DNA from 2 places in the Massilia sp. BAP21 genome. Region 2 is predicted to be linked to the other one. Evidence: predicted binding sites of a transcription regulator. Region 2 holds the regulator's gene; the other holds the start of a gene.
What was found. Region 2 encodes LexA, which represses DNA repair genes until DNA is damaged. Its sites were predicted from a motif close to ACTGTATNNNNATACAGT; they were not measured.
Positions count from the first base shown of each region.

Region 1 (6,032 bases), 2.8 Mb from region 2:
CGATGACGGTCAGGCCGCCGCCGGCCACCGCGCCCGCCACCAGCATGTATTGCGACTGTTCCGACAGGCCCGCGATCAGCGAGCCGAGATAGGTGAGGGCGGCATTGTCGGTAATCGCCGTCAGGCCCAGCGCGCCGAAGAACAGGGCGGTCGGCCCCAGGCTGGAGACGACCGGCTGCAGCCACCATTGCTGCATCCCGCCCAGCACCACCAGGCCGGCCAGGAAGAAGCCGACCAGCAGGCCTTCCTTCAGGATCAATGGGTCCTGGTGGCGCTGGTAGGCCTGGGTAAAGCCGAGGAAGAGCATGAACAGGCCCAGGAAGAGCACCGGATGGTGGGCCAGCAGCACCACCGCGGCCAGGAAGGCCAGGTGGATGAGCGACACTTTCAGGGGCACCGTTTTTGCGTCGCCCGTCGCGTCGCTCGTCGCGGCGGCGGGCGCCAGGTACTTGCGCAGCAGCAGGGTGATGACGGTGGCGTTGACCAGCACGGCCAGGGCCGCGCGCCAACCGAAGTGCAGGAACATGTAGGCGCTGTCCCAGCCCCAGGTGGACGCCACCATCAACACCGGCGGCGCGGCATACGAGGTCAGGGTGCCGCCGATCGACACGTTCACGAACAGCACCCCCAGCGCGCCGTACTTCAGCGCCTCCGGTATGCCGGGGCGGAACACCTGGGGCGCCAGCATCAGCGCCGCCAGCGTCATCGCGGCCGGCTCGGTGATCAGGGAACCGGCCAGCGGCACCAGGGCCAGGCCGAGCCAGGCCAGGGCTACTTCGGTGCGCACCGGCACCAAGCGCGCGACCGTGGCGAGCAGGGAGCGCACGGCATCCAGGATGGGCCGCGAAGCCGCGATCACCATCACCACGAACACGAACAGCGGCTCGGTGAACTGGCGCGACTCGGTATAGTCCACCGCCGCACCCGGCCCGCCGATCAGGGCCATGGCCACGATCAGGACCATGGCCCAGAAGCCGAATACCACCTCGACCTCGCCCAGCAGATGGAACAGCCCGGCATGGCGCGGGTGGCGGTGGGCCAGCACCTCGAAGCCTTTGGCGGCAAAGGTGTGGACGAGGGCGCAGGCGAACAGGATGGCGCCGACCAGCTGCATGGTGGTCATGGCTGGCCTTGCTGTTGTATATGGAAGAGATCTGCAGTCATTGTCAGGCGATTAATAGGTAAACCGCCATTATTTCATCTTTTGATGCGGCTCGGATGACTTGCCTGGCCAGGCTGAAAAGAGGTGGCCCGCTTGAGCGTACACAGGAACAAGGTGAAATCCTACATAGACAGACTATACACATCTTGCCAAAAGCTGAACGAACTAGTACTGTATATCCATCCAGTACTTTTGTATTACCCGTAATCATGTCTTCCTTACAAAACAATACTTCACCGGAAGAATTGCACCCTTCGCTATGGCTGGCCTCGCAGCTGGCCCGTGCGAATACGCGTTGCGTCGACACTGGCCACCCGGTGCTGTCGAAGCAATTGCCGGGCGGCGGTTGGCCGGTCGGCACCCTGGTCGATTTGCTGCTGCAGCAGCCCGGCATTGGCGAAATGCGCCTGCTGCGCCCGGCCCTGGTGGCGGCTGCGTCGCGCCGCATCGTGCTGCTGCAGCCGCCGCACCCGCCGCAGGCGCTGGCGCTGGCTGCGCTCGGCCTGCCGCCCTCGCAACTCGTCTGGCTGCGCAGCACGCGCAGCAACGACGCGCTGTGGGCCGCCGAGCAGGTGCTGCGCAGCGGCAGTTGCGGCGCGCTGCTGTTCTGGGCCAACCACGTGCGCGGCGAAAGCCTGCGCCGCCTGCACCTGGCGGCGCAATGCGGCGAAACCCTGTTTTTCATGATGCGTCCGCTCGCCGCCGCGCAAGATTCGTCGCCGGCGCCGCTACGCCTGTCGCTGCGGCCTGCCGCCGGCGGGCTCGACGTCGGCTTCGTCAAACGCCGGGGGCCGCAGCGCGAAGCGCCGCTGTTCCTGCCACTCACTCCAACTTTGCTTCAACGACATGCGTTTGTGGATCGGCCTGCACCTGCACCAGTTACCGCTCGAGGTCTTCAGCCCGAACTGGTGCAATGACGCCGGCAGCGTCGTGCTCGAGCAGGAGCGCGTGCTGGCAGCTTCCCCGACAGCACGCGCTGCCGGGGTAGCACCCGGCATGCGCCGCGGCGGAGTGCTCATGCTGATGCCGGATGCACGCCTGCACGTGCGCTCGCCCGAGCGCGAGGCCGAAGCCCTGAACACGGCGGCGCTGGCGCTGCTGCAGTACACGCCGCTGGTCGCGGTGGCCGAGGAATCGACCCTGCTGATCGACATCGGCGCCAGCCTGCGCCTGTTCGGCGGCATCCGCGCGCTGTGCCGGCGCGTGCGCGCCAGTTTGCGTGCGCTCGGCTATTCCGGCGTGCTCAGCTGCGCCCCCACCGCACGCGGCGCCTGGATGCTGGCGCGGCGCCGCGCCGGCCGCGCCATGCGCATCGAGTCGCTCACGCGCCGGCTCGACAGCCTGCCCGCCAGCCTGCCGCCGCCGGCGCGCGCCTATGCCACCTGGTTCGAAGGCATCGGCTGCTTCAGCCTGGGCGCCATGCGGCGTTTGCCACGTCCGGGTTTGCAGCGGCGCTGCGGACGCGCGCTGCTCGACATGCTCGACGCCGCCTACGGCATGGCGCCCGAATTGTTCGAATGGGTCGAGGCGCCCACCAGTTTCCACGCGAAGATCGAACTCTTCGACCGGCTGGAAAATGCCGAGGAATGCCTGATGGGCGCCGAACGCCTGGTGCAGCAACTGACGGGCTGGCTGTGCGCGCACCAGCTGGCCGTCGAGCGCATTACACTGCTGCTGGAGCATGAGCGGGGCAGGGTGGCGCGTCCGCCCACGCCGGTCGAGATCGCGCTGGCCGAGCCCACCTGGCGCGACGAACACCTGGTGCGCCTGCTGCGCGAACGCCTGGCCAAGCTGACCCTGGAAGCGCCGGTGATTGCCCTGGTGCTCGACGCCAACCAGGTGCAGCCGATGGCGCCGCCGAACGAATCGCTGTTTCCCGAGCCGGGCGGCAGCGAGGAAGACCGCCTGCGCATGTTCGAACTCCTGACCGCACGCCTGGGGCCGGAGAATGTGCTGCAGGCCCTGCCGCAGGCCGATTACCGGCCCGAGGTGGCCAACAGCTGGGTACCGGTGCAGGAAAAGGTGCGCGAAACGGCGCGCTCGGCGCAGATGCCGCCGGACGTCGAAAGCCTGGCGCGGCCGACCTGGATCCTGGCCAAGCCGATTGCGCTCTTGATGCGCAATCACCGGCCATTCTATGGATCGCCCCTGAAGATGGCGTCGGTGGCGGAGCGGATCGAGGCGGGGTGGTGGAGCCAGACGCAGACGCGGGATTATTTTGTCGCGGAAGGGCAGGATCACACGCTGTACTGGGTATACCGCGAGCGCATCGTCGGCTCGGGCGAGGAAGAGGCGCCGCGGTGGTACCTGCATGGCCTGTTCGGCTGACCGGCAGCCCGGGCGGCGCCATGACCTGCCGCCGCGGCCGGGAGCCGGCATGCTCAGCGTGCCGCCGGAAACGTCACGCGCGCACGCAATCCCCGCATGCCGTCGGGCCTGTCCAGCAGCGCAATGCCGGCACCGGCCTGGCGCGCGATCGACGCCGTGATGGCCAGGCCGAGGCCGGAGCCGATCGCGCCGTTGCCGAGCACGCGGTAGAAAGGATCGAACACGCGCTCCCGTTCTTCCTCAGGAATGCCGATGCCCGTGTCGTCGATGTCGAGCACGACGCGGCCGCCGGCCTCGGTCACGCTGATGTCGATGCGGCCGCCTTCGGGCGTATACCGGATGGCGTTCTCGACCAGGTTTTTCACGAGGATGGCGATATCCACGGCGTGCCCGGCGACGGTCGGGTCGGCATCGCCCACCACGCCCAGGTCGATCGCCCTGGCTTCGGCCAGCGGCACCAGGTCCTCGAGGCATTCCTGGATCGTCTTCTTCAAGGCCACCTGCGCCAGCCGGCCATTGCCCGACTCCTGGGTGCGCGCCAGGGTCAGCAACTGGTCGAGCAGGATACGGGTGCGCGCCAGGCCCGCCGATAGGGCGCCCAGCCGTTCCCGCGCCTCGCCCTGCATGTCGCTGGCCGCCAGCCGTTCCGCCTGCAGCGACAGGGCGGTCATGGGTGAGCGCAGCTCGTGCGCGGCGTCGGCGATGAAGCGCCGCTGCAGCGACAGCGCGCGCACCGTGCGGCCGATCAGCTTGTTGATCTCGGCCACGAAAGGCCAGGCTTCCGACGGGAGTGCAGCCCGGTCGAGTTCCCCGAGGTCGTGTTCCGGGCGCTCGCGCACTTGCGCGGCAAGCTTTTGCAGCGGTTGGAACATGGTCCGCACCAGCAGCGTCACCATCAGCACCAGCAGCGGCCCCAGGAACAAAACCGGCGTCACCGCGCGCAAGGCATTCGCACGCGCCGCCGCGTCGCGCACGGCCGTCTGCTGCGCCACCGCGACGCGCACGCCGCGGGAGTTGGTGCGGATGAAGACGCGCCAGGTCTCGCTGCCGCTGGTCACGGTCTGCAGGCCGTCGGGCAGGGCAGGTGAAAAATGCGGCGGCCGTTCCGGTTTCGGCACGGGCACGCCGGGCGCGTCGATGAAGCGCACGACCAGGCGCGCATCGAAGTCGACGTCGCCGACCCGTTCGCGCGCCATCGGCGAGGTCGGTACGGCATCGAGCCTGCTGATCAGGTAGCCGACCTGCCGCAGTTGCGTGTCCTGGTCATGGTGGGCATCGCTGGTGGCGTCGACGTACGAATACAGGCCGGCCACGGCGGCGCCGAGCAGGATCGCCGTCGAGATCCACAGCGACAGCCTGAAACGCAGCGATGCCGCTACCGGCCCTTCGCGACCATCCATCCGACGCCCCGTACATTCTTGATGATTTCGCTGCCGAGTTTCTTGCGCAGCGAGTGGATCAGGAATTCGATCGCATTGCTCTCGACTTCCTCGTCCCAGCCGTAGACGCGGTGTTCCAGCTCCGCACGCGAGAGGATGGCGCCCGGGCGCACCAGCAGCGCCTGCAGCAGGGGAAATTCGCGCGCGGTCAGGCGCACCGTCGCCGTCGCGGTGCGGGCCTCGTGGGTGGCCGGGTCGAGGGCGACGATGCCGTTCCCGAGCACCGGGCTGGCGCTGCCCTCCTTGCGCCGGGTCAGGGCGCGCATCCGCGCCAGCAGCTCGCTCATCGCGAACGGCTTGACCAGGTAGTCGTCGGCCCCGCCATCGAGGCCGGCCACGCGGTCCTCGGTGGCCTCGCGCGCCGTGAGCACCAGCACCGGCACGTCGTTGCGCGCCTGGCGCACCGAGCGCAGCACGGCCATGCCGTCGATGCGGGGCAGGTTCAGGTCGAGCAGGACCAGCCCGTATTCCAGGGTGCGCAGCGCTGTCAGCGCAGCCTCGCCGTCGACCACCCAGTCGGCCGCATAGCTGGCGTCGCGCAGCGCATGCTGGACCACGCTGCCGATCATCGGGTCGTCCTCCACCAGCAGCACTCTCATCGGCCGGTTCCCCGGGACGGCGGGCCACCGCATGCCGTGCGCCCTGCCGGGGCCAGGCCCGTCGTCGCTACTTTCATGTCTTGCTTTCTCCTGTATTACGCCGCCAAATTACGCCGCCAAGCTTACCAGCGGCCGGCACGGGGCCGCGTTCGCTGGCGCCTGCCCGGCCGGGTTCGTGCGAGCGCGTCATGTTAGGAGGAAACACTTAGCGAAGCCTTAGCGTACTTGAGATGCTGGGCGCCGCGCCGGCGCACCGGACGATCCTGCTCATCGCTAAGTGTTTGCTAATTCTCGGCCATTACGATGGCCGGATTCGTATGCTCCGCTGTCCGACCGAGGGCGGCGGAGGCGTTGCTTGCCTCTTTCGAAGATGAAAATACTGGTCCTCGTTTTCCTGTCCCTGGCATTCCTGCTGGGTTCCGCATCGCCCGTGCACGCCAACGGCAGCCATTCCTCCGCCACGGCGAAGGCAAAAACAAAAGCGAAGGCAAAAAAAAAGGCAAA
Region 1 covers NZ_CM173596.1:3,385,648-3,391,679, forward strand. The annotation lists gene ACWYRN_RS14930 (putative Na+/H+ antiporter) at 1-1,123, opposite strand, end outside; gene imuA (translesion DNA synthesis-associated protein ImuA) at 1,372-2,079, shown strand; gene ACWYRN_RS14940 (Y-family DNA polymerase) at 2,009-3,490, shown strand; gene ACWYRN_RS14945 (sensor histidine kinase) at 3,544-4,890, opposite strand; gene ACWYRN_RS14950 (response regulator transcription factor) at 4,866-5,528, opposite strand.
Region 1: the regulator LexA is predicted to act here: its motif matches at 1,333-1,350, upstream of imuA (translesion DNA synthesis-associated protein ImuA).

Region 2 (6,032 bases):
TACAGGAAGATGATGACGTCCGCATCCTGTTCGATAGCGCCGGATTCGCGCAAGTCGGACATGACGGGCCGTTTGTTCGGGCGTTGTTCCAGCGAGCGGTTCAGCTGGGACAGCGCGATGACCGGGCAGTGGAGCTCTTTCGCCAAGCCCTTCAGCGAACGCGAGATCTCGGAAATCTCGGCGGCGCGGTTGTCGCCCGGCTGGCTGCCCTGCATCAACTGCAGGTAGTCGACGATAATAAGGCCGAGCTTGCCACACTGGCGCGCCAGGCGGCGCGCGCGTGCCCGCATCTCGATCGGGTTCAGCGCCGGCGTTTCGTCGATGTAGAGCTGGGCGTCGTTCATCTTCTGGATCGCGTGCGTCAGGCGCGGCCAGTCCTCGTCGTTCAGGCGGCCGGTACGCAGGCGGTGCTGGTCGAGCTGGCCGACCGAGCCCAGCATACGCATGGCCAGCTGGGCGCCGCCCATCTCCATCGAGAACACGGCAACCGGCAGGCCCGCTTCGATGGCGACGTTTTCGCCGATGTTCACCGAGAATGCGGTCTTGCCCATCGACGGACGGCCGGCCACGATGACCAGGTCGCCCGGCTGCAGGCCCGAGGTCATGCGGTCGAGGTCGATGAAGCCGGTCGGCACGCCGGTGATTTCGCCCTGGTTTTCGCGCGAATACAGTTCGTCGATGCGCTCGACCACTTGCGTCAGCAGCGGCTGGATCGGATTCCAGCCCTGGGCGCCACGGGCGCCCTGCTCGGCAATGGCGAAGATCTTCGATTCGGCTTCGTCAAGCATCTGCTTGACTTCCTTGCCTTGCGGATTGAACGCGTTGCCGGAGATTTCGTCGGCGACGGTGATGAGTTTGCGCAGCACGCCGCGGTCGCGCACGATCTCGGCGTAACGGCGGATGTTGGCGGCCGATGGCGTGTTTTGCGCCATGGCGTTCAGGTACTGGAGGCCGCCGACGTCCTCGGCCTTGCCGAGCGACACCATGGCCTCGTAGACGGTGATCACGTCGGCAGGCTTGCCGCTGTTGATCAGGCGCACCATCTGTTCGAAGATGATGCGGTGGTCGTAACGATAAAAATCGTCCGCGTGCATGAAGTCGGCAATACGGTCCCACGCCGCATTATCGCGCAGCAGGCCGCCGATGACGGACTGCTCTGCTTCGATGGAGTGCGGGGGGATGCGCAGCGATTCGATTTGCGGATCTGCGGGGGTATTCATGGCGGGCATTATACCTGCTCCGGTCACACGGCTGAAATAATTGGCGACTTTTGGGTCATAAAAAAAGCCGGGCGAACCCGGCTTTTTCCAGAATACAACAACTGATTATGGCTTCATAAGCAGCTGTTATTCAGCTTGACTTAGGCAGCTTCGCCCACGACAGCGATCGTGATTTCCACGACGACGTCGGTGTGCAGCGCGACCGCAACCGGGTGTTCGCCGGTGGTCTTCAGCGGGCCGGTCGGCAGGCGCACTTGCGCCTTTTCGACTGCGAAACCTTGCTTGGTCAGGGCTTCGGCGATGTCGAAGTTGGTAACCGAACCGAACAGACGGCCATCGACGCCGGCTTTTTGAGCGACGGTGATGGTCATGCCGCCCAGCTTTTCGCCTTGGGCTTGCGAAGCAGCCAGCTTTTCAGCAGCAGCTTTTTCCAGCTCGGCGCGCTTGACTTCGAACTCGGCCACAGCGGCCTGGGTTGCGCGGCGGGCCATTTTTTGCGGGATCAGGAAGTTACGTGCGTAACCGTCCTTAACCTTGACGACGTCGCCCAGATTGCCGACGTTGACGACTTTTTCCAGCAGGATAACTTGCATATTATTCTCCAGTATTTACTTGTGCTCGTTGCCGTGGCGACTTAAGCGTTGTGCAGGTCGGTGTACGGCAGCAGGGCCAGGTAACGTGCGCGCTTGATCGCGGTGTCCACTTGACGCTGGTAGTGCGCCTTGGTACCGGTCAGGCGTGCCGGCATGATCTTGCCGTTTTCCTGGACGAAGTCTTTCAGGGTGTCGACGTCTTTGTAGTCAACTTGTTCAACGCCGGCGGCGGTGAAGCGGCAGAACTTCTTGCGCTTGAACAGCGGGTTCTGCTGTTTGCGCTTCAGTTTTTCCTTGGCTTTGTTTTTGTCGAACTTTTTACCGAATGCCATTTTGAGGCTCCTGTATATCTAAAAGGTGGGCCGCTGAATTATTTAAGCGGCGGCACTGAAATCAATGATGTGAAACACCAGGGCTTTGCTGTTGCGGTTCTTCTTGGCCAGGAATCCCGTGAACCGGTGGGCGGCGCCCAACTCGGCGCTAGCGAAGCGGCCCGAAATTTCTCCCGCGGCGAACGCGGCTATTTCGAACTCCACCAGCCTTGCCACCCCTGCCTCGACCTGCTGCGAACTGTGCAGCAGGATTGCCGAAACGATCGGCACGCCGGCCGGGGTATAGCGCAGTACGTCGCGTTCAGCGATGGTGGCGACGACTTGTAGCTGGTTCACTTCACTTCGGGCTCACGCCCGTTCACGAATCCTGGGGAAAGAATTTAGGCAGCAGCAGCTGGGGCAGCAGCAGCCGCTGGGGCTTCTGCGCGGTGGCTCTTGGCTGCGTCTTCGCGCTGGACCGACTTCATCATTGGCGATGGAGCGGTTTCAGCTTTCTTCATCTTCACGGTCAGGTGACGCAGCACGGCATCATTGAACTTGAATGCGGTTTCCAGCTCGACCAGGGTCTCGTTGTCGCATTCGATGTTCATGCAGATGTAGTGTGCCTTCGGCAGCTTCTGGATCTGGTAAGCCATCTGGCGACGGCCCCAGTCTTCCACGCGATGGATGTTACCGCCGCGCGCGGTGACGCTGGCCTTGTAACGCTCGATCATCGCCGGGACTTGCTCGCTTTGGTCCGGGTGGACGATAAAAACGATTTCATAATGACGCATGCAACACTCCTTGAGGACGTTTAAACAAATGCCCACCTCGGCGTCAAGACGAGTGTGGGAAGGGAAAGCCGGCAATTATAACGCGAAGCCGGCGGCATGGCAATCGCGGGGGTTTGTACCGCTCTTGCGACAACCCGGCAAGCGAAAAGTGGGATTTATTTGCATTTACCCTTGCATTATGCGAAGCACTGTACAAAAATACAGTCTGAATCGATAACCAGTGGTATACCCATGCTCAAGCTCACTGCAAGGCAAGAACAGATCCTCAACCTGATCAAGGAAGCGATCGACAACACCGGCTTCCCGCCGACCCGCGCCGAGATCGCGAAGGAATTGGGCTTCAAGTCGGCCAACGCGGCCGAGGAGCACCTGCAAGCCCTGGCGCGTAAAGGCGCGATCGAGATCGTGTCGGGCACCTCGCGCGGCATCCGCCTGATCGGCGCCTCCAGCGAACCGGCGCTGCCGGTCATCCCGCCTGCCCTGCTGATGTCGCTGCCGCTCGTCGGCCGCGTGGCGGCGGGTTCCCCTATCCTGGCGCAGGAACACGTGGAAGCGACCTACAACGTCGACCCGGCCATGTTCGCGGCCCGTCCCGACTTCTTGCTGAAGGTGCGCGGCTGGTCGATGCGCGACGCCGGCATCATGGATGGCGACTTCCTGGCCGTGAAAAAGGTCGACAGCGCCAAGAACGGCCAGATCGTCGTTGCGCGCCTGGGCGAGGATGTGACGGTGAAGCGCTACCGCAAGACGGGCGAACTGATCGAGCTGCTGCCGGAAAATCCGGACTTCAAGGTGATCCAGGTTGCGCCGGGCGACGAGTTCGCGCTGGAAGGCCTGGCGGTGGGCTTGATGCGCAGCTGGCACTGATTTTGTGCTGACGTAGAAAAGGCCGCTGACGCGGCCTTTTTGCTTTTCGTAGGGTGGGCTCTCGAGCCCACGCGGTAGAACGCTTAATCAGTCGAAACACCTTGCGTCGCACCGTACGGCAATCCTGACGGGATTTTGTTCGACATGCAGGTGTCGTACCGCGTGGGCTCAAGAGCCCACCCTACAAAAGCGTTACTTGCGCTTGCTCGAGATCGAATCTTCCTTCGGCGCCTTGTTCACGATCGCATTGTGCTCGGCGATATAGGCCTCGGTCGCCGAACGCCACACCGCCACGTCCGCCAGCGTCATCTTGGCGCCGACCTTGGCTTCTTCCGACACGTTCTCCTGCACCTGCGCCAGGTGGGCCTTGGCCTTTTCCATCTCGGTCGCGTTCATCAGCTTGGCCACATCGGCCGGAATCCGGTTCGACAGGGGCGACACCGCATTCAGGTTCTGCACGAAGCCGTTGTAGCAATCCTGCCATTTGTTGATCGCATTCGCGACCCGGTCGATCTCGTCGCTCTGCTTCGAGATCGGTGGCACGCGCGGCGCCGGGCAGTGGAACTTGCCGGACTTCAGGTCTTCGCCATCGTACTTCGACACCCAGTAATCGATGTCGGCACGGCGCGCGACGCGCTGCTGCATGATCACCAGCGAATCCGCAGCCACCTTGTTGCCCTTGGCCGCTGCCTTGGTGAACCACGCCGTGGCCTTGGCCTCGTCGACCTCGCCCGCTTCGCCATACCAGTACATCTGGCCCAGGCTCTGCTGGGCCTCGACGTTGCCGGCATTCGCCAGCTTGGTGTACAGCTTCATGGCTTCGGGATACTTCTTCTGCTCGAACAAGGCCTTGGCGTCTTCCAGCTCGCCCGCGTGAACAAATCCTGCCAGCAGCAGGCCGGCAAACAGCAGCGCAGTTTTCTTCATGTTGTCGCGTCTCTTCAGTATGGATTACGCGCCAAGTGCCGCGCGGAAGTCTTCCAGCAAGTCCTCGGTGTCCTCGATGCCCACCGAGACCCGGATCAGCGACTCGGCAATGCCCATGCTGGCGCGGCGCTCGGCGCCCATCTCGAAGAAGATCGTGTGCGCCACCGGAATCACCAGGGTACGGGTATCGCCCAGGTTACTCGCCGGGATGGCCAGCTTCAGGCGGTTCAGGTAATCGAAGCAATCGATGCCGTCCTTCAGCTCGAAGCTCAGCAGCGAGCCGCCGGCGCGGAACAGTTCCGTCGTCACCCCATGCTGCGGGTGCGATGCCAGGCCCGGGTAGTGCACGGCTGCCACGCGCTCGTCCGCTTCCAGCATGCGCGCCAGCGCCAGCGCATTGCCCGTGGTGCGCTCCATGCGCAGCGCCAGCGTTTCGGCGCCGACCGCGATGTGGTGCGCAGCTTCCGGCCCGAGCGAGGCGCCGAAGTCGCGCAGGGCCTTCGCGCGCAGCTGCGCCATGCCCTGGTTGGCGGCCGGCTGCTTGCGGAAGTTGTCGGCGATATTCGGATAGGCGCTCCAGTCGAACAGCCCGGTATCGGTCAGCGCACCACCCAGCGCAATACCGTGGCCGGCAATCGACTTGGTCAGCGAATTCACGACCAGGCCGGCGCCCACGTCCTTCGGGCGGAAGAGATACGGCGTGGTCATGGTGTTGTCGACCACGTACAGGATGCCGCGCGCACGGCACAGCTCGCCGATGCGCTTGAGGTCCGCCACCTGGGTGCGCGGGTTGGCAATCGTCTCGACGAACACGAAGCGCGTGTTTGGCGTCAAGGCCGCTTCCACGTTGGCCACGTCGGTGGCGTCGACAAACGACACGTCCACGCCCTGCCCTGCCACCGTCTGCCACAAGCTGTTGGTGTTGCCGAACAGGAAGCTCGACGAGACGATGTGGTCGCCCGCCTTCAACAGCGCCTGGAACAGCGCGCCGATGGCCGCCATGCCGGTGCCGAAGCACAGGGTGGCGACGCCGTCTTCCATCTTCGTGACCTTGTCTTCCAGCGCGGACACGGTCGGGTTGCCCTGGCGGCCGTAGCGGAAGCCCGGCTCCTTGCCCTGGAACACCGAGGCCAGCTGGCGCGCATCGTTGTAGCCGAATGCCACCGAGGTGTGCACCGGCTTGTGCAGCGAGCCCTGCTCGATCGTCTTGCGGCGATCGTTGTGCAGGATGGTGGTGGTGAAACCGTAGTTCTTTTTATCGCTCATGGTGCACTTTATTCCGCGGCGACCGGTGGGTTCAGGTTCAGCTGGGTACGCACG
Region 2 covers NZ_CM173596.1:536,790-542,821, forward strand. The annotation lists gene ACWYRN_RS02385 (replicative DNA helicase) at 1-1,220, opposite strand, end outside; gene rplI (50S ribosomal protein L9) at 1,361-1,813, opposite strand; gene rpsR (30S ribosomal protein S18) at 1,855-2,145, opposite strand; gene priB (primosomal replication protein N) at 2,188-2,481, opposite strand; gene rpsF (30S ribosomal protein S6) at 2,526-2,918, opposite strand; gene lexA (transcriptional repressor LexA) at 3,150-3,785, shown strand; gene ACWYRN_RS02415 (tetratricopeptide repeat protein) at 3,978-4,712, opposite strand; gene ACWYRN_RS02420 (cystathionine gamma-synthase family protein) at 4,737-5,978, opposite strand; gene purF (amidophosphoribosyltransferase) at 5,987-6,032, opposite strand, start outside.